Regions from separate parts of the Streptomyces sp. NPDC096323 genome, predicted to be linked through region 1. Evidence: predicted binding sites of a transcription regulator. Region 1 holds the regulator's gene; the other holds the start of a gene.
The links. The regulator HrcA, encoded in region 1, represses chaperone genes, less so after heat shock. The targets are predictions, from matches to a motif close to TTNGCACTCNGNNNNNCNGAGTGCNAA.

Region 1 (14,765 bases):
AAGACGAGGCCGGAGGCGTCGCCGTGCTCGCTGCGGTCCACCTCGTGGACCTCGCCGCTCTCCCGCTCGACGATCAGGACGCGTCCGTCGTGGGCGGCGACGGCGAACCGGCTGCCGTCGGGGGCCGGTGCCAGGTCGAGGACCCGGCCGATCCGGCCCGCGGCGAGGCGGCGCGGCACGGCTCCCGGGCCGGTCCCGGTGGCGGGTGCGCACTCCAGCGCGTCGTCGCCCTCTGCGTCGGTGACCCAGACGACGTGCTGGTCGCCGTCGGCCTGGAAGGCGTGGGGCAGCCTGGCCCGTACGCCGGGCTCGACGGCGAGCGCGCGGGCCGGGCCCTCGCGGTGGGTGACCCAGTGGACGGCGCCGCGGGATCCGACGGCGCTGCCGCGGCCGGTGCGGTCGGGGGACGCGGTGTGCAGGTGGCTGCCGGCGTGGACCGGGTGCGGCTGGAGGTCGGCGCGCTGGCCGCCGAGCCGGATGTCGAGGCGGCGGGGTTCGTCGCTCTCCAGGCTGTCCAGGAGCCAGAGTTCACCGGCGGACGCGTAGGCGACGCGCGTGCCGTCGGTGGTGGCGTGCCGGGCGTAGAAGTCGTCGACGCCGGTGTGCCGGCGCAGGTCCGTGCCGTCGGGGAGGGAGGAGTAGAGCGCGCCGACGCCTTCGTGATCGGAGAGGAAGGCGATCCGCTCGCCGACCCACAGGGGGCACTCGATGTTGCCGTCGAGCGCTTCGTGGACGCGTACGAACTCCGCCGGGTCCTCTTCGGCCGCGATCCACAGCTTGCCCGCGGTGCCGCCCCGGTAGCGCTTCCAGGTGGCCGCCTCACGCCCCATGGTGGCCGAGAGCAGCAGGACCCGTCCGCCGGGACCGTACGCGAGGGAGCCGACCGGCCCGTACGGGAGGGTCCGGGCGGGACCGCCGTCGACCGGGACGGCCCGGGCCCAGCTGCGCCGCAGCGAGACCTGGCCCTGGGTGCTGGTGACCAGCACGTCGCCGTCGGGGGTCCAGCCGCGTACGGCGGTCCGCGCGTCACCCCAGTGCGTCAGCCGCCGGGAGGAACCGCCGTCGACGGGCGCGAGGTGCACCTCGGGCGCCCCGTCCCGGGTGGACGTCCAGGCGACGAGGGTGCCGTCGGGCGATATGCGCGGCTGGGTGACGGGACGGTTGTCGGCGCTGACCCGCCAGGCTCGGCCGCCGTCGAGCGGCGCGAGCCAGACATCGTCCTCGGCGGTGAAGACGATCGAGTCGCCCTGGACATGGGGATACCGGAGGTAGGAAGGCTGTGTCACACCGATCACCCTAGGCCGCGCCAGTGGCCGGCGGAACGGAGATGGCCGGAGTCCGCCGTACGGTGCATGCCCGGCACACGCAAAAGGCGTGCACGCAACGGGGCGGGCGCCTACGCGCCGGCTGTGCCGAATGCCCGGGCGGCTCCGGTCACTTGCCCTGGGGCCTCTCGGTGACCGTGACGGTCACCGTGACCGTCGGCCGGGCCCCTCCGCCGCCGCCCCCGCCGCCGCCCTTGCCGTCGTCCGGCGCGGCGGTCGGGAGCGGCGCCTCGCAGTTGCCGAGCAGGCTGGCCCGGAACACCGTGCGGCCGTCGGCCTTCGCGGTCAGGTCGCCGCGCACGCACCGGCCGTCGACCGCCTGCCGGACCTGGCCGGCGACCGTGATGTCCCGGCCGTCCTTCGTCCTGCCGCTGCAGTCGACGTCGGCGATGCGACGCGGGGAGGCGGTGGCCGAACCCGCCCGTGCGGGCGACGCCTTGGCTCCGCCCCCGTTCACGTTCGCCGTGCAGGTCAGCCACTGCACGTCGACACCTTCGTGCTCCAGTGCACGGGTGGCGGTCCGGTCGGTGGTCACGGCGATGGACGCGGTGTTGAGCCCGTCCGTGGGTTCGCACGCGGTGACGCCCACGACCGCGGTGGCCGCGAGGCAGACCGCGGCCGGAATACGACGGGTCGCCCGGCGACCCCACGCCCTTGATGTCCCCATACGGGCAGCTTCCCACCGCCCTTGACCCGGCGGTAGACCGCTTGCGGCCACAACCACTCGAAAGGGAAGCTCTTATGACCAGCGGCCCGTGCGCCCGAGCAGCAGCGCGGTCGCCGCGGTGCCCGCCGTCGAGGTGCGCAGTACGGTCGTTCCGAGCCGGCAGGTCCGGGCGCCGGCGGCGGCGAACACCGCCAACTCATCGGGTGAGACGCCCCCTTCGGGGCCGACGACCAGCACGATCTCGCCCTCGTCGGGCAGTTCGACGGTGGCCAGTGGCTCACTCTCGCAACCACGGTCCTCGTGCAGAACCGCCGCGAAGTCGGACGTGGCCAGAAGTGCGGCAACCTGTTTGGTCGTCATCGCGTCCACCACGTCCGGGAACCGCACGCGGCGCGACTGCTTGCCGGCCTCGCGGGCCGTATTGCGCCACTTCGCCAGGGACTTGAGGCCGCGGTCGCCCTTCCACTGGGTGATGCAGCGGGCGGCCTGCCACGGCACGATCGCGTCGACACCGGTCTCCGTCATCGTCTCGACGGCGACCTCGCCCCGGTCTCCCTTGGGCAGCGCCTGGACGACGGTGATGCGGACGCCGGGACGGGGTTCCTCGTGGACGGACTCCAGATCGGTGATCACCAGCCGGTCCTTGCCCTCGGCGGCCATCACGACACCTTCGGCCCATCGCCCGCGCCCGTCCGTCAGGACGACGTCCTCACCGGCGTGCAGGCGTTTCACCGAGACGGCGTGCCGGCCCTCGGGGCCTTCCAGGACGAACTCCGGCCCCTGCGGCAGCTGTTCGACGACGAAGACGGGTGCCGTCACTGTGTACTCCTCGTGCTCAGTGCCGTCCGTGCGGCGTCCAGTTCCTCGGCGAGCAGTCTGACCAGCCGGCCGGCGGGCAGTTCGCGGGCCATCCGGTGGCCCTGCCCGGCCCACAGTGCCATGCCCTGCGCGTCCCCGGCCTTGGCCGCCGCCTTGCGCAGCGCGGCCGTCAGATGGTGCACCTGCGGGTAGGCGGCGGGGGCGTACGGTCCGTGCTCGCGTACGAAGCGGTTGACAAGGCCGCGGGCCGGGCGGCCGGAGAACGCCCGGGTCAGGGTGGTGCGGACGAACAGCGGGTTGGTCAGGGCCTGCTTGTGGAGCAGATGGGCGCCCGACTCGGGGCAGGGCAGGAAGGCGGTGCCGAGCTGCGCGGCGTCGGCGCCCGCCGCCAGCACCGCGGCGATCTGGGAGCCGCGCATCAGCCCGCCCGCGGCGATGACCGGTATCTGCACGGTCTCGCGGACCTGGGCCACCAGGCAGAGCAGTCCGGTACCGGCGCCGTCGGCCTGCGGGTCGTCGCGGAACGTGGAGTGGTGGCCGCCCGCCTCGACGCCCTGGGCGCAGACGGCGTCGGCGCCCGCCCACTGGGCGGCCTGGGCCTCCTCCGGCGAGGTGACCGTGACGACGGTGTACGTGCCCGCCGCGGCGAACGCGTCGAGGGTGTCGCGGGAGGGGCATCCGAAGGTGAAGGAGACGACCGGGACGGGGTCCTCCAGCAGGATGGCGAGCTTGGCCTCGTAGCCGTCGTCGCCGCAGGCGTCGGTGTCGCCGAGCGGGGTCTCGTACCAGGAGGTCTCGCCCGCGAGCTGGTGCCGGTACACCTCGACCGCGGCCGGGTCGGCGAGGTCGGGCTGCGGCATGAAGAGGTTGACGCCGAAGGGCTGGCCGGTGAGGCCGCGCACCTGTTTGATCTCGTTGTACATGCCGTCCGCCGTCTTGTACCCGGCGGCCAGGAAACCGAGCCCGCCGGCCTCGGCGACGGCCGCGACGAGCTGCGGGCAGGACGTGCCGCCCGCCATCGGGGCCTGCACGATCGGATACCGGCAGAGATCGGTCAACTCGGATGACATGACCGCATCGTGTCATGTCCTTCGTGTCCCGCGATGCCCACCCCGCTGCCACGTTTTGTCCGCAATGCGGTACGGGCCCGGAAACCGGGCCCGTACGACATCGGTGCGTGGATCTAGCGGCCGTTGAACGCGTCCTTGAGGCGCGAGAACAGGCCCTGCTGCCCGGGCTGGAACTGGCCGGTGGGCCGCTCCTCGCCGCGCAGCTTCGACAGCTCGCGCAGGAGGCGTTCCTGTTCCGGGTCCATCTTGGTCGGGGTCATCACCTCGACGTGCACGATCAGGTCGCCGCGCCCGCCGCCCCGCAGGTGCGTGATGCCGCGCCCGTGGAGCGGGACGGACTGGCCGGACTGGGTGCCCGGCCGGATGTCGACCTCCTCCAGACCGTCGAGCGTCTCCAGCGGCACCTTGGTGCCGAGGGCCGCCGCCGTCATGGGGATGGTGACCGTGCAGTGCAGATCGTCGCCGCGCCGCTGGAACACGGCGTGCGGCAGCTCGTGGATCTCGACGTAGAGATCGCCGGCCGGGCCGCCGCCGGGGCCGACCTCGCCCTCGCCCGCGAGCTGGATGCGGGTGCCGTTGTCGACACCGGCGGGGATCTTCACCGTGAGCGTGCGCCGCGAGCGGATGCGGCCGTCACCGGCGCACTCCGGGCACGGCGTCGGCACGACCGTACCGAAGCCCTGGCACTGGGGGCAGGGCCGCGAGGTCATGACCTGGCCGAGGAAGGACCGGGTGACCTGGGAGACCTCGCCGCGGCCGCGGCACATGTCACAGGTCTGGGCGGAGGTGCCGGGTGCGGCGCCCTCGCCGCTGCAGGTCGTACAGACGACGGCCGTGTCGACCTGGATGTCCTTGGTCGTACCGAAGGCCGACTCGGAGAGGTCGATCTCCAGCCGGATCATGGCGTCCTGGCCGCGGCGCGTGCGCGAACGGGGTCCGCGCTGCGACGACGCACCGAAGAACGCGTCCATGATGTCGGAGAAGTTGCCGAAGCCGCCCTGTCCGAATCCGCCCGCGCCGCCACCGCCTCCGGAGGCGGACAGCGGGTCGCCGCCGAGGTCGTAGACCTGCTTCTTCTGAGCGTCCGACAACACCTCGTAGGCGGCGTTGATCTCCTTGAACCGCTCCTGGGTCTTCGGATCGGGGTTCACATCCGGGTGCAGCTCGCGGGCGAGCCTCCGGAAGGCCTTCTTGATCTCGTCCTGCGAAGCGTCGCGGCGCACGCCGAGTACGGCGTAGTAGTCGGTGGCCACTTACGACTCCGCCAGGATCTGTCCGACGTAACGTGCCACTGCGCGTACCGCTCCCATCGTTCCGGGGTAGTCCATGCGGGTCGGTCCGACCACGCCGAGTTTGGCGACTGCCTCGTCGCCCGAACCGTAGCCGACCGCGACGACGGACGTGGAGTTGAGCCCTTCATGGGCGTTCTCGTGCCCGATACGTACGGTCATGCCCGAGTCCTTGGCCTCGCCGAGCAGCTTCAGCAGCACGACCTGCTCCTCCAATGCCTCCAGCACCGGCCGGATCATCACAGGGAAGTCGTGCCCGAAGCGGGTGAGGTTGGAGGTGCCGCCGATCATCAGCCGCTCCTCCGTCTCCTCGACGAGGCATTCGAGGAGGGTCGAGAGCACGGTGGACACGGTTGACCGGTCCTCGCTCTCGAAGGATTCCGGCAGGTCCTGCACCAGCTGCGGGACGTCCGCGAAGCGGCGTCCCACGACCCGGCTGTTGAGCCGGGCCCGCAGATCGGCGACCGAGGTCTCACCGAACGGCGCGGGGCAGTCGACCAGCCGCTGTTCGACCCGGCCGGTGTCCGTGATCAGCACGAGCATCAGCCGGGCGGGGGCCAGCGGCAGCAGTTCCACGTGCCGCACCGTCGAGCGGGTCAGCGAGGGGTACTGCACGACGGCGACCTGCCGGGTCAGCTGCGCGAGCAGCCGCACGGTACGTCCCACGACATCGTCGAGGTCGACCGCGCCGTCGAGGAAGTTCTGAATGGCGCGGCGCTCCGGCGACGACAGGGGCTTGACGCCCGCGAGCCGGTCGACGAAGAGCCGGTAGCCCTTGTCCGTCGGGATGCGTCCCGCGCTGGTGTGGGGCTGGGCGATGAAGCCCTCGTCCTCCAGCACCGCCATGTCGTTGCGAACGGTGGCCGGGGAGACCCCCAGCTGGTGCCGCTCCGTGAGCGCCTTGGAGCCGACGGGCTCCTCGGTGCCGACATAGTCCTGGACGATGGCGCGCAGCACTTCGAGTCTGCGTTCGCTGAGCATCGCGCACACCTCCAGCTGTGTCCTCGGTGGTTCCCGGGCCGTTCCCGGATCCCGCCCTGGCACTCGGTACGTACGAGTGCCAGCGGTCCCCCGCCAGTGTACGGCGACGGGGCGGCCCCCTAGCAAGGGCGACCGGCCACGCCACCGCGCGACTGCGCAGGTCGATGCCGATAGCGTCGCCGTATGGACGCCTCTTGGGAAGAGTTCGGCTGGGAGCGACTCGGACACGGTGTGGGCCGGCGACGGCTCCCGGTGTGGGATGCGACGGTCGCCCTGGTGTGCGGGCCGGACGGAGTGCTGCTCTGCGACACCGGTTCGTCACTCCGTGAAGCGGCCGGGGTGCGTGGCCAGGCACAGGCGCTGCTCGGCCGGAGGGTGACGCATATCGCACTCAGCCACCCCCATTTCGATCACGTGCTGGGCACGGCGGCCTTCGCCGGGACGCAGGTGTTCGCCGCGGTCGGCATGACGGATCTGCTCAGGCGCGGGGCGGACGAACTGCGCGACGACGCGGTGCGGCACGGTCTGCCCGCACACGACGCGGCCGAGTCCGCCGATGTACTGGTGGCGCCGCATCACGAGGTGTCGGCCGAGTGGACGCTCGATCTGGGCGGCGGGCGCGAGGTGCTGCTCGCGAACGTGGGCCCGGGGCACAGCGGCCACGATCTGGCGGTGTTCGTCCCCGCCGCCCCGAGCTCGCCCGGCTCCCCCGCGATCGTGTTCTGCGGCGACCTGGTCGAGGAGTCCGGCGAGCCCCAGGCGGGCCCGGACGCCTTCCCCGGGCACTGGCCGGCGGCGCTGGACCGGCTGCTGGAGCTGGGCGGCGAGGACGCTCTGTACGTGCCGGGGCACGGGGCCGTGGTGGACGCCGCGTTCGTACGGGCGCAGCGCGACGCCCTCGCTGCCAGGTTCGGCGTGTCGTAGTCCGCTCGCCGCTTATCGTCGTCCGATGCGCAGCTACCAGCCGGACCTGACCCCGCCGTGGAAGAAGTCGGCCCCCGCCCCCGAGGTGCCCGCCGACCCGGATCTGGTCGTGGAGGAGGCCGTCACCGGATTCTGCGGAGCGGTGATCCGCTGCGAGAAGACGGCCGAGGGCCCGACGGTGACCCTGGAGGACCGCTTCGGCAAGCACCGGGTCTTCCCGATGGCGCCGCGCGGCTTCCTGCTGGAGGGCCGCGTCGTCACGCTGGTCCGCCCCGCGGCGGGCGGCCCCGCCAGGCCCGCCCGTACGGCCTCCGGTTCGCTTGCGGTGCCCGGTGCGCGGGCCCGGGTGGCGCGGGCGGGGCGGATCTACGTGGAGGGCCGGCACGACGCGGAACTGGTGGAGCGGGTCTGGGGCGACGACCTGCGCATCGAGGGCGTGGTCGTGGAGTACCTGGAGGGCATCGACGACCTCCCCGCGATCGTCCGCGAGTTCGCCCCGGGTCCGGACGCGCGCCTCGGGGTGCTGGTCGACCATCTGGTCCCGGGCTCCAAGGAGTCCCGCCTCGCCGCGCAGGTCTCCGACGGGAACGTCCTGGTGGTCGGCCACCCGTACATCGACGTGTGGGAGGCCGTGAAGCCGTCGTCCGTGGGGATCGCCGGCTGGCCCGTGGTGCCCCGCGGCCAGGACTGGAAGACAGGCGTGTGCCGGGCGCTGGGATGGCCGGAGAACACGGGCGCGGCATGGCAGCGGATCCTGTCCACGGTCCACTCCTACCGCGACCTGGAACCGGCGCTGCTGGGCCGGGTCGAAGAACTGATCGACTACGTGACAGCGCCTCCCGCGTAGGGTCGCACCTCCAGCCCCTCGGGCACTCCTCCGCGCGGCCCGCGCCCACCCCCTCAGTCCACCAGGTCCCGCACCACCGCATCCGCCAGCAGCCGCCCCCGCAAGGTCAGCACCGCACGCCCCTCCCCGTACGGCCCCGGCTCCAGCAGCCCGTCCGTCACCGCGCGTCCCGCCGCCGCGAGACCCGCCGGGGCGAGCAGCGACAGCGGGCAGCCGTCGACGAGCCGCAGCTCCAGCAGGATGCGCTCGACCCGCCGGTCCTCCGCGGAGAGGATCTCGCGGCCCGCGCCGGGCGAGCGTCCCTCGGCCAGCGCCTGCGCGTACGCCCCCGGGTGCTTCACGTTCCACCAGCGCACGCCACCGACGTGGCTGTGCGCGCCGGGTCCGGCTCCCCACCAGTCCGCCCCGCGCCAGTACAGCTCGTTGTGCAGGCAGCGGCCCTCGGGCGTCCGGGACCAGTTCGACACCTCGTACCAGGAGAAGCCGGCCGCGGCCATCGCCTCGTCCGCGATGAGGTAGCGGTCGGCGTGCGCGTCGTCGTCCGTCATCGGGATCTCGCCACGCTTGATCCGGCGGGCCAGCTGGGTGCCCTCCTCGACGATCAGGGCGTACGCCGACACATGGTCGGGCCCGGCGCCGATCGCCGCGTCGAGGGAGGCGCGCCAGTCGTCGTCGGACTCGCCGGGGGTCCCGTAGATCAGGTCGAGGTTGACGTGCTCGAAGCCGGCGGCCCTCGCCTCGGCGACACAGGCCTCGGGCCGGCCGGGGGTGTGGGTGCGGTCGAGGATCTTCAGGACGTGCTGCCGGGCGCTCTGCATCCCGAAGGAGATCCGGTTGAAGCCGCCTTCGCGCAGCTCGGCCAGGTAGGCCGGTCCGACGGACTCGGGGTTGGCCTCGGTGGTGATCTCGGCATCGTCCGCGAGGCCGAACTCCTCCCGGATCGCGGCCAGCATCCGGACCAGGTCGGCGGCGGCCAGCAGGGTCGGCGTGCCGCCTCCGACGAAGACCGTACGGACCTGGCGGGGGTCGTCGCCGAGGACCTTGCGGGCCTGGCGGACCTCGCCGACGAGATGGGAGGCGTAGTTGTCCCGGGAGGCCAGCGCACCGCCGGAGCCGCGCAGCTCGGTGGCGGTGTAGGTGTTGAAGTCGCAGTAGCCGCAGCGGGTCGCGCAGTACGGCACGTGCAGGTAGAAGCCGAGCGGGCGGTCTGCGGCGCCTTCCAGGGCGTGGCGGGGCAGCGCCCCGTCGTCGGGTACGGGTTCACCATCGGGCAGTACGGAAGGCATACCGCCCATTGTCGCGCGCCGCCCGGCAACCGGACGCCACGCCCGGGACCGGGCTACTCGGCCTGGAGGACCAGCAGCGCCAGATCGTCGTCCGGCGGGCGCTCGGCGAAGGCGTGCACGGCGTGCTTGATGCGGTCCGCGATGCCTTCGGCGGTCAGCCCGGTGCAGCCGGAGAGCGCCTGGGCCAGCCCGTCCCCGTCGTCGAACATCAGCGCCCCCGAGCGCCGCTCGGTCACCCCGTCGGTGACGCACAGGAGGCTGTCGCCGGGGGCCAGGTCGAAGCTCTGGGTCTCGTACACGGCGTCGTCCATGACGCCGAGGAGCAGCTGCGGTTCGGCGGCCGGGCGCACCGTGCCGTCGGGCCGCAGCAGCAACGGGAGCGGGTGCCCCGCGCTGACCAGGGTGCAGCGCGCGCCACCGCCGGGCAGCGGCACGAGCTCCCCGTACAGCAGGGAGAGGAAGCGGGACTGGCCGCTGTCCGGCGAGTGCTGGCCGCCGGCGGCGGCGACCATGAGCGCGGCCGCCTCCGCGGCCTCCATGGCGTCGTCGAGGAGCAGCCGGTTGAGGCGGACCAGGACCTCGTCGGCCTGGAAGCCCTCGCGGGCCAGCAGCCGCAGCCAGGGGCGGGCCAGCCCGGTCACGACGGCCGCCTCGGGGCCGCTGCCCTGGACGTCGCCCAGGACGAAGCACCAGCGGTCGCCGGGGCACGGGAAGATGTCGTAGAAGTCACCTCCGACCACTCCGTCGTCGCTGGGCTCGTAGACCAGGGAGCTGGCGACGCCCGGTATCTCGGCGACCTTGCTGGGCAGCAGTCCGCGCTGGAGGATGCGGCTGATGGTGGCCTGCCGGGTGTAGGCGCGGGCCGCGCCTACGGCGAGGCCGACCCGGCGTACGAAGTCCTCGATCAGGGCGGTGACCTCGTCGGGGACGCGGGCGATGCCTTCGCGGCCGAGGAGTACGGCCCCGAGGGTGCGGCCGCCCGAGGTGATCCGGTAGGCGAGCGTGACGCCTTCGGTCCCGTCCGGCTGCCCGCCGTCCTCCGTGCCGCCGGGCCAGGGCAGCGACACCGGCCCGGTCCCGACCCGCTCCGGGAGCCGGAGGGGGTCGCCCTCCAGCAGGGTGCGCAGGGGCTGGATGCGGCTCTCGTCGACGTGCCAGACCTTGGCGAGCCGCGGGACGGCGGCGCGGCCGGCGGTCTCGGGCTCCAGCCAGATCGCGCACCAGTCGGCGAGCCGGGGCACGAGTAACTGTCCGGCGAGCGCGGCCACGATGTCCTCGTCGAGCTGGCCGGCCAACAGGTCCGATGCCTCGGCGAGGAACGACAGCGCGCCACGGCCCGCCCAGTCCGCGTCGTCGCGCAGGGCGCGGCGGGCGGTGGGGGCGAGCAGTTCGGCGGCGCGCAGTCCGCGCTGGAATCCGGGCGCCGTACGGGTGTCGGGGAAGGGGTTCCAGTCGTCGACGGGGAGCCGGGCCCAGACGGTCTTGAGGCCGGTGCGGTAGGTGATGCCCCAGCGTTCGGCGAGGGTGGCGACGAGCTCCAGGCCCCGCCCGTACTCGGCGGGCTCCCCCGCCGCGTCCTCGCTCACGGAGCCGTGCTCGGGGCGGTCGCTGCGCACGGCGCGGGCGGGGTGGTGGTCGGAGACCTCCAGGACCAGCGCGGAGTCCTCGTCCTCGGTCGCCTCCTCCAGCCGGAAGAGGAGGTCGACGTGGGTTCCGGCGTGCACGACGGCGTTGGTGACGAGTTCGCTGACGACGACCGCCGCGTCGTCGGACAGCCGTTCGCTGAAACCCACGGCCGCGGGCAGCCCGAGCCCGCTCCATTCGGCGAGCGCCGCCGCGACGAACCGCCGGGCCGCGGAGGGCGCCAGCAGATTCCCGGGCAGGCTCGTCCGGGCGACGGGCTGCGCGCCCGTGGACGCGCCAGTGGTTCCGGGACGCTGCACGATGTCCCGCTGCAAGGGAATGGACCCCACAGGGCGGCTCCTGACCTGTTCTCGCTCTGCCTGTTCTCCGTTAGGGCCTTTCAACACGGACAGAGTGACAGATCGGCCCTTCGCATACGCGTCGAGTTACCGAAGTGCCTGGAGAACACGGCCCGGCCCCCCGCGCGAGGGCGCGGGGGGCCGGGTGCGGTGAACGGGCCGGGGCCCCGTCCGCTATGCCTCGCGGGAGCCCGCGTACATGTCCTCGATCAGGTCCTTGTACGCGCGCTCGACGACCGGCCGCTTCAGCTTGAGACTGGGCGTGACCTCGCCGTGCTCGATGTCGAGGTCACGCGGGAGCAGCCGGAACTTCTTGATGGTCTGCCAGCGCTGCAGTCCCTCGTTGAGGCGCTTGACGTAACCCTCGATGAGCTCGACGGTCTGCGGGGACGCCACGACGTCCGCGTACGACTTGCCCTCCATGCCGTTCTCGGCGGCCCAGCCGAGGATGGTCGGCTCGTCCAGCGCGATGAGCGCGGTGCAGAAGTTACGGTCCGCGCCGTGCACCAGGATGTTGGAGACGAACGGACAGACCGCCTTGAACTGGCCCTCGACCTCGGCCGGCGCGATGTACTTGCCGCCGGACGTCTTGATCAGGTCCTTCTTGCGGTCGGTGATCCGCAGATAGCCGTCCACGGACAGTTCACCGATGTCGCCGGTGTGGAACCAGCCGTCGGCCTCCAGCACCTCGGCCGTCTTGTCCGGCAGCCCCTGGTAGCCCTCCATGAGGCCGGGGCCGCGCAGCAGGATCTCGCCGTCGTCGGCGATCCGGACCTCGGTACCGGGAAGCGGCTTGCCGACCGTGCCGGTGCGGTAGGCCTCGCCCGGGTTGACGAAGGAGGCGGCGCTCGACTCGGTGAGGCCGTAGCCCTCCAGGATGTGGATGCCGGCGCCGGCGAAGAAGAAGCCGATCTCGGGGGCGAGCGCGGCGGAGCCGGAGACACAGGCGCGGAGCCGGCCGCCGAACGCCTCGCGGATCTTGGCGAAGACGAGGGTGTCGGCGACCTTGTGCTTGGCGCCGAGCCCGAAGGGCACGGAGGCGGTGCCGGTGCGCCGGAAGTTGTCCTGGGAGACCTTCGCGTACTCGCGGGCGACGCCGGCCGCCCAGAGGAAGATCTTGTACTTGGCCCCGCCACCGGCACGGGCCTTGGCCGCGACGCCGTTGTAGACCTTCTCGAAGATCCGGGGGACGGCCGCCATGTACGTCGGCTGGACGATCGGAAGATTCTCGATGATCTTGTCGACCCGGCCGTCGACGGCGGTGACGTGTCCGACCTCGATCTGTCCGGAGGTGAGCACCTTGCCGAAGACGTGCGCGAGCGGCAGCCAGAGGTACTGGACGTCGTCCTTGGTGATCAGGCCGGTGGAGACGGTGGCCTTGGCCATGTACGACCAGTTGTCGTGCGGCAGCCGTACGCCCTTGGGGCGGCCGGTGGTGCCCGAGGTGTAGATGAGGGTCGCGAGCTGCTGGGGGGTGATGGCGTCGACCCGCGCCTTGATGGCCTCCGGGTTCTCTGCCAGGTACTCGGCGCCCCGGGCCTCCAGGTCGGCCAGGGAGAGCACCCAGCCCTCCGGGTCGCCCTCGGCCGGTCCGGCGCCCTCGGCGTCGATGACGACGACGTGCGCGAGGTTCGGCAGCTCGGCGCGGCGCTCGCGGGCCTTGGCCAGCTGGGCCGCGTCCTCGGCGATCAGGACCCGGCTCTCGGAGTCGGAGAGGATGAACGCCGACTCCTCGGCGTTCGTCGAGGGGTAGATGGTGGTGGTCGCGGCGCCCGCGCACATGACTCCGAGGTCGGCCAGGATCCATTCGACCCGGGTGCTCGCGGCGAGCGCGACGCGCTCCTCCGGCTGCACGCCCAGCGCGATCAGCCCGGCCGCCACCGCGTAGACGCGCTCGGCGGCCTGCGCCCAGCTCAGCGACTTCCACTCGTCGGGACCCTGGCCGGCGGCCGCGGGGACGGGGTAGCGGTAGGCCTCCCCGTCCGGGGTGGCGGCCACCCGGTCGACGAAGAGGGTCGCCACGGAGGGCGGACGGTTCTCGATCATGGTCTGTGTGTCGCTCACGACATCCTCCGGGCCTGCGGCAGTGCTTCACGAGGGGCTGCTGATTGCGGGTGTGCTCTCCGCTTGGGTCTGCGTGCTTGATCCTGCGTGCTGGGGTCCGCACGTGCTGATCCCTGACTGCTCGGGTCTGCGCGTGCCGGGTACTGCGTGCTGCTTGATCCTGCTTGTTTAACTGGCGAGTAACTACGAAGCCGTGATCAGAGTAAAGCGCCCGCGCGCCCCGCGTAAGGGGCAACGGGGCGCCGCTTCATAACGAACGGGCCCCCGCGGCGCGACGTCGTGCGCTGCGGGGACCCGTTCATCTACTGGCCGGTAGGAGTGCGGGACGGAACTCCGCCCCGGCCCCCTCCTCCGTACTACTTCTTGGCCTTGGTCTCCCCGGCGGACTCGTCGGTCGACAGCACCGAGATGAACGCGTCCTGCGGCACCTCCACGTTGCCGACCATCTTCATCCGCTTCTTTCCTTCCTTCTGCTTCTCCAGCAGCTTCCGCTTACGGGAGATGTCACCGCCGTAGCACTTGGCGAGGACGTCCTTGCGGATGGCGCGGACGGTCTCACGGGCGATGACCCGGGAGCCGATGGCCGCCTGGATCGGCACCTCGAAGTTCTGCCGGGGGATGAGCTTCTGCAGCTTGGCGACGAGCCGTACGCCGTAGGCGTACGCCTTGTCCTTGTGCGTGACCGCGGAGAACGCGTCGACCTTGTCGCCGTGCAGCAGGATGTCGACCTTGACGAGCTGGGCGGACTGCTCGCCGGTGGGCTCGTAGTCGAGCGAGGCGTAACCCCGCGTCTTGGACTTCAGCTGGTCGAAGAAGTCGAAGACGATCTCGGCGAGCGGCAGGGTGTAGCGGATCTCGACCCGGTCCTCGGAGAGGTAGTCCATGCCGAGGAGCGTGCCGCGGCGCTGCTGGCAGAGCTCCATGATCGCGCCGATGAACTCGCTGGGCGCCAGGACCGTGGCCCGGACGACCGGCTCGTGCACCTTGTCGATCTTCCCCTCGGGGAATTCACTCGGGTTGGTGACGACGTGCTCGCTGCCGTCCTCCATCTCGACGCGGTAGACCACGTTCGGCGCGGTGGCGATGAGGTCGAGACCGAACTCGCGCTCCAGCCGCTCACGGACCACGTCGAGGTGGAGCAGGCCGAGGAAACCGACACGGAAACCGAAGCCGAGCGCGGCGGAGGTCTCCGGCTCGTACACCAGGGCGGCGTCGTTGAGCTGGAGCTTGTCCAGCGCCTCGCGCAGATCCGGGTAGTCCGATCCGTCCAGCGGGTACAGACCCGAGAACACCATCGGCTTCGGGTCCTTGTAGCCGCCCAGCGCCTCGGTCGCCCCGTTGCTCAGCGAGGTGATCGTGTCACCGACCTTGGACTGCCGGACGTCCTTCACGCCGGTGATGATGTAGCCGACCTCGCCGACACCGATGCCGTCGGACGGGGTCATCTCCGGGGAGGAGACACCGATCTCCAGCAGCTCGTGGGTGGCGCCGGTCGACATCATCCGGATGCG
Region 2 (14,765 bases), on a different contig from region 1:
GGCGCGGACCCCGTGACCAACACCGGGGTCGAGCTCGCGATCCGCGAGTGGGCCCGGCGCGACGAAGGCGTCGCGCGCTGCCTCCGCCGCGCCGACAACCGGCGCATGGACTATCTGCGCGAGCTCTACGCGGCGTTCTGCCCCGACGAGGGCGATGTCGAGGCGCGCTGCCTGATCACCTTCTCGCTGCGCATCGGCGACCACCTCATCGCCGCCGACAACGGTCCACGCAGCCGCGCGGAAGTCCTCGGCGCGGTCAGGAAACGGCTGTTGGACTGAACGGCCCGGAGCCACCTCAGGCTGTGGACCTGCCGCACTGGGCACACAAGATCAGATCCCAGTTGCTGTACTTCGCTGCTGTACGACGCCAAAGAGCCCCTACCGGGTTTCCCCGGTAGGGGCTCTGAGCTGCGGTGGACCTGTGGGGATTTGAACCCCAGACCCCCTCGATGCGAACGAGGTGCGCTACCAGACTGCGCCACAGGCCCTTGCAACGAGTGAAACTTTAGCACCCCGATCGGGGTGGTCGGTAATCCGTTCCGCGCTGGTCAGCCGAGTCGCAGTCGCAGCGGGCGGGGCCGGGTCTCACTCGTTGGCCGCACGGGGGCGGTCGTCCTCGTCGTACTGGTCGAAGAGCGGGGTGCGGCCCCGCTCGCGGGCGCGGCGGGACTGGGCCGAGCGCTGGCGCGGGGCCGGGTCCACGGATGGGGTCGCGGTCCGGGGCGTCGCCGGGTGGGCGGGTTCGGCGGCGGAGGAGCGGGCCGCGCTCCAGGTCTCCGGGTTGCCGACCTCGATGCCGCCCGTGGCGCGCGGGGCGACCGGAGCGGTGACGTAGGTCGGCAGCGGGACCGGGACGGGCTCCCAGCTGTCGCCCTGGACCCGGCCGCGCTCGCGCTGCTGGTCGACCCACTCCGCGTGGTCCGTCTGCTCGACCAGGGCGCGGCGGCCGGCCTCCTGCGGGGAGACCGTGGGGGTGGGCTCGGGGGCGGGGTGGCGGGCTTCGGAGTCCTCGTCGGACTCGGCGGGGGCCGTCGCGGCCGACTGGTGGCGGCGGGGGCGGTTCTCGCGGAGCCGCTGCGCCGCGACCTCCGCCCGGCGCCGGTCCATGGTGAAGGCGAACCTGCGTCGCTCCTGGGCGCGCAGATGCACGATGTACGTGCTCAGCAGCACGGCGGGGACCGCCGGTGCCCACAGGAAGCGGAGGCCGCCGACCGCCGCGACGACCGCGCCGAGCGTGAACCCGAGGAAGAGGACGACGGTGGTGCGCCGGCGGCGCGCGAGCACCTGGAGGCGCTGCGCACGCCGGGCGCGCTCCGCGTCGATTCCGCCGGGGCGCGGGCGCCGGGCGGGGGCGGGGAGCGAGACGGATGATTCGGAGTCGGAGGACACGGATTCGGGGCGCTCTCGCGACCGGCGCTCCCGGGCGGAGTGCTCCGGCGTACGGGCCGGGTCGTGCACCCGGGCCTCGGTGTGCGCCGGAGGCGCGGAAAAGGCCCGGACGTCGACGGAATCCATTCGGTCCGTGACCGCGTCCGGGTCGGCGTCGGGCGCCGCCTCCTCGTCGGTGCGCTCCCGCAGCTCCTTGGCGTACCGGCGCTCCATCGCCGCCCGTCCGGACAGCAGCCGGATGGCGGTGCTGAAGCGTTCCGTCGGACGGGCTTCGTTGAGCTCGTCCTGCCTGCGGAGCCACATCGGCACCAAGTAGGCGGCCCAGGCCCCGACGATGACTGCGTAGATGAGGCCGCTGCTGCTCACATCTCACACCGTAGAGGGGTTTGCATGGAGGCATCCGCCAATTGGCGCGGTGTGTCGCACGATCCGGCTGATATCACGGACTTTTTTTGTGATTGTTCGGATCAACAGTCGGTGTTTGCGTGTTCGTTAGCGGTCATCGCCCGATCAATTTCGAACATACATTTCATTTCGAGTGGTGTCCCGGGGGTTGCTGCGCACGCGCCCGGTGCCACCTCCGGAGCAGTCCGTCGGGCACCTCCTCAGCGGTCAGCGCGTAGATCAGATGGTCGCGCCAGGCGCCGTCGATGTGGAGATAGCGGGGCCGCAGTCCTTCCTCGCGGAATCCGAGTTTCTCCACGACCCGCCGACTGGGCCCGTTCTCCGGGCGAATGCACACCTCGATGCGATGGAGCCCGACCACCCCGAAACAGTGGTCGACGGCGAGGGCGACCGCGGTCGGCATCACGCCGCGGCCCGCCACCTCCTGGTCCACCCAGTAACCGACGTGGCCCGAACACATCGAGCCCCAGGTGATCCCGGCCACCGTCAGCTGGCCGACCAGCCGGCCCTGGTACTCGATCGCGAAGGGCAGCATCCGGCCCGCGTTGGCCTCGCTGCGCAGGTGGCGGACCATCTGGCGGTACGTGGGGCGCTGGGCCACCGGTCCGCCGGGGGCGGGCGGGGGCACGGTCGCCTCCCAGGGGCGCAGCCAGTCCCGGTTGCGCCGGTTCACCTCGCGCCACATGCCCTGGTCGCGCACCTTTATCGGCCGGAGGGCGACGTCGCCGTCCACCAGGGTCACCGGCCACGTGGGGACGTTCAGCTCGGGCTCCCCGGTCGGGGGTGATCGCCGCCGCGGAGCTGGTCGACGGCGTGCACCAGGAGTCGGGTCAGGACCGCGAGCCCGTCACGCGCCCCGCCGGTGGACCCGGGCAGATTGACGACGAGCGTACGCCCGGCGACGCCCGCCAGTCCGCGCGAGAGCGCGGCCGTGGGCACCTTGTCCCGGCCCTCGGCGCGGATCGCCTCGGGGATGCCGGGCACCTCGTGGTCCAGGACGCGGCGGGTGACCTCGGGGGTGCGGTCGGTGGGCGAGATGCCCGTACCGCCGGTGGTCACGATGACGTCGTACGCGGCGGCCACCCCCGCCCGCAGGGCCTGCTCGACCGGGTCGCCGTCGGGGACGACCTGCGGCCCGTCGACCGTGAAGCCGAGCCCGGCCAGCGCGTCGGCGATCAGCGGGCCGCCCTTGTCCTCGTAGACCCCGGCGGCGGCGCGGTTCGAGGCCGTCACCACGAGGGCGCGGTAGCCGGCGGGCGCTGTCTCCTGGGCGCTCATGCGTCCGCCGCCCCGTCCGGCGTCGTGGTGCGCCGGTAGTCGCCGGACTTGCCGCCGGACTTGGCCTCGACCCGGACGTCCGTGATGACCGCGGACTTGTCGACGGCCTTGACCATGTCGATGACGGTGAGCGCGGCGACCGAGACCGCGGTCAGGGCCTCCATCTCCACGCCGGTGCGGTCCGTCGTCTTCACGGTGGCCGTGATCTCCACCGCGTCGTCGGCCACCGCGAGGTCCACCGTGACGCCGGAGACGGCGAGGGGGTGGCAGAGAGGGATCAGGTCCGGGGTGCGCTTGGCGCCCATGATCCCGGCGATGCGCGCGGTGGCGAGGGCGTCGCCCTTGGGGACCCCCTCGCCCCGGAGCAGCTCGATGACACGCGGCGAGACGAGGACCCGGCCGCTGGCGCGGGCGACGCGCGCGGTGACGTCCTTCGCGGAGACGTCGACCATGCGGGCGGCCCCCGCCTCGTCGATGTGCGTCAGCCTGTTCTGCGTACTCAACTAACTCCGCCTAGCGGTAGGGCGCCGGTTGCCCCGGTGCTGCACCGGGGTGCAGGGTCCGGGGTCCGGGGGGTGTCCCCCGGAAGGCACAGCGGCAGATACCGTACCGCCACCGGGCGGCGGTCAGCGGAGCAGGATCACCTCGGTGTCCGCGCCGGGCTCGGCGGAGGTGACGTCCTCGGGCAGCACGATCAGCGCGTCCGCCTGCGCGAGGGCGGCGATCAGATGCGATCCGGAACCGCCGACGGGCGTGACGGTGCCCGCCTGCGCGTCGTACGTCCCGCGCAGGAACTGCCGTTTGCCGGCCGGGGAGGACAGCGCCTTGTCGGTGACGAGCGAGGCCCTGACGGTCGGGCGGTGCACGTCGGGCAGGCCCATCAGCGTGCGGATCGCGGGCCGTACGAACAGTTCGAAGGAGACGTAACTGGACACCGGGTTGCCCGGCAGGGCCAGCAGCGGGGTGTGGTCCGGCCCGATGGAGCCGAAGCCCTGCGGCTTGCCCGGCTGCATGGCGAGCTTGCGGAAATCGACGCCGCCGCCCGGCTCGTCCTCGTCGCCGACCGGAGACAGGGCCTCCTTGACGACGTCGTACGCGCCGACGCTGACGCCGCCGGTCGTGACGACGATGTCGGCCCGGATCAGCTGGTCCTCGATCGTGGCCCGGAGTGTCTCGGCGTCGTCGGTGACGGCGCCGACCCGGTAGGCGATCGCTCCGGCCTCGCGCGCGGCGGCGGTCAGCGCGAAGCTGTTGGAGTCGTAGATCTGGCCGCCGGTCAGCTCCTCGCCGGGCTGGACCAGTTCGCTGCCGGTGGAGATGACGACGACGCGCGGGCGGGGCCGCACCTTCACCGTCGAGCGGCCGATCGCGGCGAGCAGGCCGATCTGGGGCGGCCCCACGACCGAACCGGCGCGCAGCGCCAGATCGCCCGGCCGCACGTCGCTGCCGCGGGCGCGCACATGGGCGCGGGCCTCGGCCGGGCGGTGGACGCGGACCTCGCCGCGCGCGCCCTCGGGGGCGCCGCTGTGGGCGCGCATGGTGGCGGCGGGCCCGCCGCCCGTGCCGCCGTCGGTCCACTCGACCGGGATCACGGTCTCGGCGCCGGCGGGGAGCGGAGCGCCCGTCATGATGCGGGCGGCCTCACCCGGGCCCACGCGCTGGTCGCCGAGCAGGCCGGCGTCGCCCGCCGCGACGTCCCCGATGACGGTGAGGACGGCCGGGAACTCCTCGGTGGCGCCCTCCACATCGGCGACGCGGACCGCGTACCCGTCCATCGAGCTGTTGTCGAAGGGCGGCAGGGCGATCTCCACCATGACGTCCTCGACCAGGACGCAGCCCTGGGCCTCGGGCAGTTGCAGCTCGATGGGTTCGAGCGGCCTCACCGCGGCGAGGATGTCTTCCAGGTGCTCGTCCACCGACCAGATCGTGCTGCTCAAGGTGCTACATCTCCTCGGTGACAAAACTGCGGAGCCAGGTCCGGAACTCCGGGCCAAGATCTTCACGTTCGCACGCGAGTCTGACAATGGCACGCAGGTAGTCGCTCCGGTCACCGGTGTCATAGCGGCGGCCCTTGAAGACGACGCCGTGCACCGGGCCGCCGGCCTTCTCGTCCTCGGCCAGGAGCTGGAGGGCGTCGGTCAGCTGGATCTCGTCGCCGCGGCCCGGCTCGGTCCTGCGCAGTATGGCGAAGACCTCGGGGTCCAGGACGTAGCGGCCGATGATGGCGAGATTGCTGGGCGCGTCGGCCCGTTCGGGCTTCTCGACCAGGCCGGTGATCCGCACGACGTCGCCTTCGACGGTCGGCTCGACGGCCGCGCAGCCGTACTGGTGGATCAGTTCCGGCGCGACCTCCATGAGCGCGATGACGCTGCCGCCCTCGCGCTCCTGGATCTCCACCATGCGCGCGAGGAGCGGGTCGCGCGGGTCGATCAGGTCGTCACCGAGGAGGACGGCGAACGGCTGATCGCCCACGTGCGGAGCCGCGCACAGCACCGCGTGGCCGAGCCCCCTCGGGTCGCCCTGGCGGACGTAGTGCAGGGAGGCGAGGTCGCTCGACTCCTGGACCTTGCGCAGCCGTTCGCCGTCGCCCTTGCGGGTCAGCGCCGACTCAAGCTCGTAATTGCGGTCGAAGTGGTCCTCCAAGGGACGTTTGTTCCGACCGGTGACCATAAGGATGTCGGAGAGTCCGGCGGCGACCGCCTCCTCGACGACGTACTGGATGGCAGGCTTGTCGACGACAGGAAGCATCTCCTTGGGAGTGGCTTTGGTGGCCGGCAGGAAGCGGGTGCCCAGGCCCGCCGCCGGGATGACGGCCTTGGTGATCCTGAGGTTCGACTGAGTCATGCGCAGAACCCTAACCGGCGCACATGGGCGGAAGATGAGTCTCCGGTTAAGTTTGCCCTCAAATGCGTCAATACAGGAGATCTGTAGGTGCCCCGTTGAACACCGACATGTCCGCAAAGGCACTGTTGCGGCGCGAACTGCTCGCCGCACGGCGCCTCCTGACGGCCGAGGACATCGAGCAGGCAGCCACGCTCCTCGCCCGCCGCGCACTCGAACTGCCCGAGATCGCCGGGGCCGGCACGGTCGCCGCGTACGTCTCGGTGGGGAGCGAACCGGGGACCCGCGCGCTGCTCGACGCGCTGCGCGCGCGGGGCGTACGCGTCCTGCTGCCGGTGCTCCTAGCGGACAACGACCTGGACTGGGCGCCGTACGAGGGAGCGGAAGGCCTCAGGAAGGCCGGCCGCGGGCTGCTGGAGCCCGCCGGGGAGCGGCTCGGGCCCGATGCCGTGCTGGACGCGGAGGCGGTGCTCCTGCCGGGCCTCGCCGTGGACACGCGCGGGATGCGGCTCGGCCGCGGCGGCGGCAGCTACGACCGGGTGCTGGCGCGCCTCGCGGCGGCCGGGGCGCACCCCGCGCTGGTCGTTCTGCTGTACGACGACGAGGTGGCCGCGCGGGTCCCGGAGGAACCGCACGACCACCCCGTGGACGCCGTGGTGACACCCGTCGGCCCGCGGCGCTTCGGCAAGAGCTGAAGGCCCTACGGCTTCAGCGTCAGCGTGTCCTTCGTCGCCCCGGCCACCGCGTTCGTCCCGTAGGACCAGTCGAGCAGCTCGCCGTTGACCCACTTGTCGGTCTGGTCGGTGTAGTGCGCGCTGAACGCGTGCCCCGAGGCGCCCGTGAGGTTGACCCAGCGGGACCTGTCCCAGTCCCCCACGTTGACGACCATCCGCATCGACGGAACCCAGACGACCTCGTAGCCGCCGGCCGCGTTCCATCCGGTGGCGTTCACCGCGGCCTCGCCGCCGCCCAGGTTCCAGGGGCCCCGGTTGAGCGCCCGCTGGAGCAGTCCGGGCCCTTCCGTACCGAGGGTCTGGTTCTTCAGGGTCAGCTGGTGCAGCCGGCCCCAGCTCCACGTGGTGATGTCCTTGCCGAGCTTGGCCGTCAGCTCCCAGCGGGCGTCCTCCATGGCGCGGGCGAAGAGCTCCTCGCGGTTCTCGGTCGCCTTGTCCTTGCGGTTCGCCGGCGCCTTCCACCACGCGCTGTCCGGCTTGTCCATGAGGTTGGCGACGACCTGGTACCAGCGGTCGCCGCCGTCCGGCTGCGCCGAGTCCGGGTCGCGCTGACCGCATTCGCGTACCAGCCTGTCCTGCTCGTCGAGCGGGCCCGAGCTCTTGGCCGGGGGCACGTTCAGGCACTCGCCCTCGACGCGCATCTCCTTGGGCAGCTTGTCGCCGAAGGCCAGCTTGAGGATGTTGCGCCAGACCGCGTTGAAGTACGCGGCGGCCGCCGAGTCGGCCTCCTGGGTGTAGTCCCAGCCCTCCAGCAGCTTCTGCGCCTCGCGGATGTCCTTGTCCGAGATGTTGATCTTCATCAGCTCGGGCACCAGCAGCGCGGCGATCTCGCTGGTGTTGTCCATCTGCATCTTCTGCATGTCTTCGGTCGAGATCTTCCCGCCGCCCTTGGTCTTCGACTCGATGAGGTCGTTGATCCGCTGGCTGCGGCTGCCGTAGCCCCAGTCCTTGGTGAGCATGTACGGGTACGTGTCCTCGTCGATCACGGCCTGGTTGGCGGTGACGATGTAGCCGCGCTTCGGGTCGTACTCGTACGGCAGCTCGTCGAACGGGACCGGGTCCTTCTTCCAGCCGTACGACGACGACCAGCCGGGGCTGGGCAGCGTGCCGTCACCGGACTTGCGGACCGGGATCTTCCCGGGCGCCTGGTAGCCGATGTGGCCCTTGGTGTCGGCGTAGATGAGGTTCTGCGAGGGAACCTCGAAGTGCTCGGCCGCCTTGCGGAAGGTGGTGAAGTCCTTGGCCCGGTTCAGCTCGAAGACGGCGTCCATGGAGTGGCCCGGTTCCAGCGCGGTCCATTTCAGCGCCACGCCGTAGCCGTCCGCCCGGTCGGGGGCGGAGTTGCTGACGGGGGCCTTCTGGCCGACCTTCTCCAGCTCGCTGCTGCGGTCGGAGACCAGCGGGCCGTTGTTGGTCTCGCGCACGGTGATGTGCCGGCTCTTGCCGCCCGCGACCTTGAGGGTCTCCTCGCGGACGGTGAAGGGCTTCACCTTGCCGTCGTACAAGTAGCCGTCGCCCGAGACCTTCTCCAGGAAGAGGTCGGTGACGTCGGCGCCGAGGTTGGTGAAGCCCCAGGCGACGTCCTGGTTGTGGCCGATGATCACGCCGGGCATCCCCGAGAAGGTGTAGCCGGCGGTGTCGTACTTGCAGGTCGCCGAGACGGCGCGGCAGTGCAGCCCCATCTGGTACCAGAGCGAGGGCAGCTGCGGAGCCAGATGCGGGTCGTTGGCGAGCAGCGGCTTGCCGGTGGTCGTGTACTTGCCCGCGACGACCCAGGAGTTCGACCCGATGCCGTTGCCGTTGGGGCCCAGCAGCGCGGGGATCTCGTCGAGGGTGTCGGAGAGCGCGCCGAGCTGGGAGGTGAGGCCCTGGGTGGCGCCCTCGGCGGTCGCGGAGCCGGTGCCCTCGGACGGCGGCGCTTGCGGGTCGTACTTCCCCGTGACCGGGGAAATGGCGCCCTCGCTGACGATCGGCTTGTGCTTCTCGTACGGGTAGGGCGGGTACAGGTCCTCGATCTGCTTCGCGTCGAGCCGGCTCGTCATCAGCGAACGGTCGATCTCGTCCTGCATGTTGCCGCGCAGGTCCCAGGCCATGGCCTTCAGCCAGGCCACCGAGTCGACGGGGGTCCACTCGGTGGGCTTGTAGTCGTTGGTGAAGCCGAGGGCCGCGTACTCGACGGAGATGTCCGCGCCGTCGCGGTCCTTGAGGTAGGCGTTCACCCCGTCCGCGTACGCCTGGAGGTTCTTCTTCGTCTCATCCGACAGGACGTTGTCGTACTCCTCCTGGGCCACCTTGCGCCAGCCCAGCGTGCGCAGGAAGGAGTCCGTCTCGACCTGGCCGGAGCCGAACATCTCGGAGAGCCGGCCGGCCGTCATGTGACGGCGGACGTCCATCTCCCAGAAGCGGTCCTGCGCCTGCACGAAGCCCTGGGCGCGGAAGAGGTCGGCGTCGGAGTCCGCGTAGATCTGCGGGATTCCGTAACTGTCGCGCTTGACGTCGACGTTGCTGTCGAGCCCGGCGAGGTGGATCGTCCCGTTGGTCTGGGGGTACGAGGCACGCACGGTCGATACGGACCAGTACGTTCCGTAACCGACGCCTGCGACGAGCGCCAGCACCAGGACGATCACGAGCAGGCGGGCACGTCGCCCCTTCTTCTTGCGCGGCCCACCGCCGACGGTGGCCGTGGAGGCGGCAGAGGCGGTTGTTGTGGCGGGCATCGCTGTCCTTCGAGGGGCAGGGCGGTCCTGGGAGTGCAGGAGCAACCATAGGCGCAGCGTCGATGCCGGTCGGACGCGGTATCGGGATGGTTCGAATTGAGTAGCGATCGTACGAATACTCGAACGCATCAAGAAAACGTTAAAGATTAGGTAAGGTAATGAAGTACCGGCCACCGGAAGCCGATCCGGCAGGCGTACGCAGGGAAGGACCGGCCACTGACTGTCCACGCGCTCAACGAACTTCTGCTCGTCTGCTCGCTCGTCCTGCTCGTCGCCGTGGCGGCCGTACGCGTCTCGTCACGCAGCGGGCTCCCCAGTCTGCTCCTGTATCTCGGCATCGGGATCGCCCTGGGGCAGGACGGGTTCTTCGACGTCAAGTTCGACAACGCGGAACTGACGCAGGTCATCGGCTACGCGGCCCTGGTCGTGATCCTCGCCGAGGGCGGTCTCGGCACGAAGTGGAAAGAGATCAAACCGGCGCTGCCCGCGGCCGTCGTCCTCTCCCTCGTCGGCGTCGGCGTGAGCGTGGGCGTGACCGCCGCCGGAGCGCACTACCTGGTCGGTCTGGAATGGCGGCAGGCGCTGATCATCGGCGCGGTCGTCTCCTCCACGGACGCCGCCGCGGTCTTCTCCGTCCTGCGCAAGGTGCCCCTGCCCGCCCGGATCACCGGCGTCCTGGAGGCCGAATCCGGCTTCAACGACGCCCCCGTGGTGATCCTGGTCGTCGCCTTCTCGACCGTGGGGCCCGTCGACAGCTGGTACGTACTGGTCGGCGAGATAGCCCTGGAGCTGGCGATCGGCGCCACGCTCGGCATCGCCGTCGGCTGGCTCGGCTCGTACGGACTGAGGCATGTGGCCCTGCCCGCCTCGGGCCTCTACCCGATCGCCGTGATGGCCATCGCGGTGTCCGCGTACGCGGCGGGCGCGATGCTCCACGGAAGCGGATTCCTCGCTGTCTACCTCGCCGCGATGATCCTCGGCAACGCCAAGCTGCCGCACTGGCCCGCCACCCGCGGCTTCGCCGACGGACTCGGCTGGCTGGCCCAGATCGGCATGTTCGTCCTGCTCGGACTGCTGGTCACCCCACACGACCTGGTCGACGACTTCTGGCCCGCCGTCGTCGTCGGGCTGGTGCTGACCGTGGTGGCCCGGCCGCTGGAGGTCTTCATCTCACTCGCGCCCTTCCGGCTGCCCTGGCAGGAGAAGGCCCTCATGTCCTGGGCCGGGCTGCGCGGCGCGGTGCCCATCATCCTGGCGACCATTCCCATGGTGTCCGGAATCGAGGGCTCCACCCGGGTCTTCAACATCGTCTTCGTGCTCGTCGTCGTCTACACCCTCATCCAGGGACCGACGCTGCCCTGGCTCGCCAAGGCTCTCAAGATCGCCGACGACCCGTCCGAAGCGGCCGACCTGGGCATCGAGTCGGCGCCCCTGGAGCGGCTGCGCGGGCATCTGCTCTCTGTGGTCATCCCCGCGAAGTCGAAGATGCACGGCGTCGAGGTCGGCGAGCTGCGTCTGCCCGCCGGAGCGGCGGTGACGCTGGTCGTCCGGGACGGCACGAGCTTCGTACCCGGGCCCACGACCGTGCTGCGCCGCGGCGACGAACTGCTGGTCGTGACGACCGACCCCGTACGCGACGCGACCGAGGCCCGGCTGCACGCGATCGGCGAGGGCGGCAAGCTGGCCGGCTGGCTGGGGACCGGCACGAACGCCGCCGACGAGAGCCTCACCGGGCCGCATGTGGCCAACGCGCTCAAGGCCGTGAAGAAGCTGGGCAGGGCGGACGACCGGCCCGGTGCCCGGAACACCAAGGCGCATCGCTGAGCCACATCACGGAGGACGCGCTTGCGTTTACAGGTGACAGGGGTCGGGTTGGACACAATCACAGGTGCCTCAGGCCTTTTGCCTGTAGCATAAAGGAAACCCAGATCGACTTATTTGATCCACCAACTCTGCCTGACGCAGAGCTGGCGCGACCGTATGGCGGTCGTGGCGTCCTCCGCCTCTGTTGCGAGCGCCCGGCATCTACCGCAGTTCCGCGCGAAGAGGACAGCTCTCGGCAGCTCCTGACCGGGTCCGCACCCCTGTGCCGGCCCGCCTCGCAGGGGCACGGCCACCAGGCGGCAGAAAGGCATGGACCGTGGCGTCCACGGTCTCCGACCGCCCCGGATACGGGCAGTTGCTGCGCACCCCGGGTGCGTGGACCTTCCTCCTGCCGGGCTTCGCCGCACGGCAGCCCTTCGCGATGCTGACGATCGGCATCGTCCTGCTCGTCCAGCACACCACCGGTTCATACGGCAGCGCGGGATCCGTCGCCGCCGTCACCGGGGTCTCCATGGCCCTGTTCGCCCCGCAGACCGGCAAGCTCGCCGACCGCTTCGGCCAGCGCGCCGTGCTGCTGCCGGGCGTCCTCGTCCACACGGCGTCCGTCTCGGGCCTGACCGCCCTCGCGCTGGCGGACGCCCCGATGTGGGCGCTGTTCGCCGCCGCCGTCCCGACGGGTGCCTCGGTCCCGCAGGTCGGCCCGATGGTGCGCGCCCGCTGGGCGGCCGTGCTCGGAGCGGCGCCGGGGCGCGAGGCCTCCCCGCTCATGTCGACGGCGGCGGCCTTCGAATCGGTGACGGACGAGTTCACCTTCGTCATCGGCCCCGTCCTCGCCACCGCGCTCTGCACCGGAGTGCACCCGGCGGCGGGGCTGATCGCCGAAGCCGCCCTGACCCTGTGCGGCGGCCTGTTCTTCGCCGCCCAGCGCGCCACCGAGCCCGCCGTACGCAACACCGGTTCCACCGGAACGCAGCGGCACGCCTCCGCACTGTCCATCCCCGGCGTACGCGTGCTCGCGGTGGCCTTTCTCGGGATCGGCGCGGTCTTCGGCGGCATGCAGGTCTCGCTGACCGCCTTCGCCGAGGAGATCGGCAGCCCCGGTGCGAACGGTCTGCTGTACGGGATCTTCGCGGCCGGCAACATGCTGGCCGGCATCGCCTGCGGCGCCATCGCCTGGAAGACCGGGCCGCGGCGCCGGCTGATCGCCGGATACGCGGCCCTGACCCTCACCGCGTCGGGCCTGTGGGCGGTGCACTCCGTGCCGCTGCTGGCCGGGCTCGGCCTGCTGGTCGGCCTCTCCATCGCCCCCGCGCTGATCAGTGGCTACACGCTGGTCGAGGCGCTCGTCCCGGGCTCCGCCCGGACCGAGGCGTTCACCTGGCTCACGGGCGCCGTCGCCCTCGGCCAGGCGGGCGCGGTGACGGTGGCCGGACGCCTCGCGGACGCCCACGGCGCGAGCACCGGATTCCTGGTGCCGCTGGTGGGCACGGTGCTGGCGCTGGTGACGCTGGTGGCGCTGCGTTCGCGGCTGGCACCAGCCCGCGCGACGATTACAGCCGCACGCGGCACGGTTCACCGCGACTGTGTCGCGGCCAGAGAATGACGATCCAATCCGAGGAATACGTCAGTGTGACTCCTCCGCCACGAGTAATGGCGGCTTCTCACTCGGGCAGCAAACCCTCATGACGGCCAAGCCCTGACCGCTGCCTTCGGCAGGTGACAGACATTACTGCAAGCAGCAGCCTGCAGGAGCTACTATGGACGACTGTTAGCACTCATCCAGTGAGAGTGCCAGGAGGAAGACAAGTGCCGACCTATCAGTACCAGTGCACCGAGTGTGGCGAGGGCCTCGAAGCGGTGCAGAAGTTCACCGATGACGCCCTTACGGTGTGCCCGAGCTGCGATGGACGCCTGAAGAAGGTGTTCTCGGCGGTCGGCATCGTCTTCAAGGGTTCCGGTTTCTACCGGAACGACAGCCGCGGATCCTCGTCGAGCAGCACGCCGGCCCCGGCCGCTGCGAAGGCCTCCGGTTCCGGATCGTCGTCCTCGACGGGATCGGACGCGAAGTCGTCGACCTCTTCGTCGACGTCCTCCTCCGGTTCGTCCGGCTCTTCGGCGGCGTCTTCCTCGTCGTCGTCCTCGTCGAGCGGTTCATCGGCCGCCTGAGGCGCCTGTCCGACCGTTTCACGCTTCACCAGGACCCCGCCGATTCACTCGGCGGGGTCCTCGGCGTTCTGCGCCCGGCTGCGTAGCGCGCCGGGCGACCGCCTACTGTGACCGCATGGTGAACGCAGAGATCGGTGTGATCGGCGGTTCGGGGCTGTACTCCTTCCTGGAGGACGTCACCGAGGTGCGGGTGGAGACCCCTTACGGAGCGCCGAGCGACTCCGTCTTCCTCGGCGAGGTCGGCGGCCGCCGCGTCGCCTTCCTCCCCCGCCACGGCCGCGGCCACCATGTGCCGCCGCACCGCATCAACTACCGCGCCAATCTGTGGGCGCTGCGCTCGGTCGGCGTACGCCAGGTGCTGGGCCCGTGCGCGGTGGGCGGGCTGCGGCCGGAGTACGGGCCGGGGACGCTGCTCGTGCCGGACCAGTTGGTCGACCGTACGAAGACCCGCGTCCAGACGTTCTACGACGGGGAGACCCGGGCGGACGGGGTGGCGCCGAAGGTGGTGCATCTCGGTTTCGCCGACCCGTACTGCCCCGAGGGCCGCAAGGTCGCCCTCGCGGCGGCCCGCGCAGGGGACTGGGAAGCGGTGGACGGCGGAACGCTGGTGGTCGTGGAGGGGCCGCGCTTCTCGACCCGGGCGGAATCGCGCTGGCATGCGGCGATGGGCTGGTCGGTGGTCGGGATGACCGGGCACCCCGAGGCGGTGCTCGCCCGTGAGCTGGGCCTCTGCTACACCACGTTGACGCTGGTGACGGACCTGGACGCGGGCGCGGAGGCCGGCGAGGCCGTCTCCCACGAGGAGGTGCTCAGGGTCTTCGCGGCCAATGTGGACCGGTTGCGTTCGGTGCTCTTCGAAGCGGTGGTCGCGCTGCCCGCGGAGGCGGACCGCGCCTGCCTGTGTGCGCATGCGCTGGACGGGATCGACACGGGGATCGTGCTGCCGTAGGCGGGTTCGGCCCCTTGTTTCCCTCAGGCGGGTGAGGGAGTTTTCCACATCGTGTGGGCCGTCCACAGGGCGCGGCGGGAATCTCGTGGGTGGGGCATCGTGAGGGCTGTCCGGTCGGTCGTCTCCGGCCGGATCGCCCGGTCCGATTCTCACTCCCCTGTTCTCTGAACTCCCTCATCGCAGGCGGTGTTTGGCATGCCTCCGTACGGCCCCCTCCCCAGCTCTCCGCAGCCCTCGGCCCCCTCTCCCTCCGCTTCCCCGCCTCTGTCCGCCCCCGTGCCGCCGCCCGGCGGGGTGCCTCCATTTCCGCCGCTGCGGGTGCGCGGGGGCAGTGCGCACCGGCTGCGGCGCGCGGTGTGGCGGCAGCGGCGGGCGATGGCCGCGGGGCTGGCGCTGACGGCTGCCGCGCTGGCCGCTTCGGGGTTCGGCGGGAGTGGGGCCGAGGGAGGCGTCGGTGCCGGG

Region 2: a site for HrcA is predicted at 12,957-12,983, ahead of ABTX18_RS20870 (FmdB family zinc ribbon protein). Genes of this name have one in related genera too.

What each region holds. Positions count from the first base shown of each region.
Region 1 is NZ_JBEOSI010000002.1:375,221-389,985, reverse strand. It holds gene ABTX18_RS05725 (S41 family peptidase) at 1-1,286, opposite strand, end outside; gene ABTX18_RS05720 (hypothetical protein) at 1,435-1,992, opposite strand; gene ABTX18_RS05715 (16S rRNA (uracil(1498)-N(3))-methyltransferase) at 2,065-2,811, opposite strand; gene ABTX18_RS05710 (nitronate monooxygenase) at 2,808-3,881, opposite strand; gene dnaJ (molecular chaperone DnaJ) at 3,995-5,134, opposite strand; gene hrcA (heat-inducible transcriptional repressor HrcA) at 5,135-6,151, opposite strand; gene ABTX18_RS05695 (MBL fold metallo-hydrolase) at 6,335-7,075, shown strand; gene ABTX18_RS05690 (DUF3097 domain-containing protein) at 7,101-7,922, shown strand; gene hemW (radical SAM family heme chaperone HemW) at 7,976-9,208, opposite strand; gene ABTX18_RS05680 (SpoIIE family protein phosphatase) at 9,262-11,166, opposite strand; gene ABTX18_RS05675 (AMP-dependent synthetase/ligase) at 11,365-13,254, opposite strand; gene lepA (translation elongation factor 4) at 13,611-14,765, opposite strand, start outside.
Region 2 is NZ_JBEOSI010000007.1:191,507-206,271, reverse strand. It holds gene ABTX18_RS20930 (TetR/AcrR family transcriptional regulator) at 1-279, shown strand, start outside; tRNA gene ABTX18_RS20925 (tRNA-Ala) at 415-488, opposite strand; gene sepX (divisome protein SepX/GlpR) at 586-1,755, opposite strand; gene ABTX18_RS20915 (GNAT family N-acetyltransferase) at 1,919-2,536, opposite strand; gene ABTX18_RS20910 (MogA/MoaB family molybdenum cofactor biosynthesis protein) at 2,554-3,072, opposite strand; gene moaC (cyclic pyranopterin monophosphate synthase MoaC) at 3,069-3,575, opposite strand; gene glp (molybdotransferase-like divisome protein Glp) at 3,699-5,009, opposite strand; gene galU (UTP--glucose-1-phosphate uridylyltransferase GalU) at 5,014-5,916, opposite strand; gene ABTX18_RS20890 (5-formyltetrahydrofolate cyclo-ligase) at 6,024-6,608, shown strand; gene ABTX18_RS20885 (penicillin acylase family protein) at 6,614-9,364, opposite strand; gene ABTX18_RS20880 (potassium/proton antiporter) at 9,641-11,188, shown strand; gene ABTX18_RS20875 (MFS transporter) at 11,505-12,791, shown strand; gene ABTX18_RS20870 (FmdB family zinc ribbon protein) at 12,995-13,354, shown strand; gene ABTX18_RS20865 (S-methyl-5'-thioadenosine phosphorylase) at 13,470-14,303, shown strand; gene ABTX18_RS20860 (hypothetical protein) at 14,622-14,765, shown strand, end outside.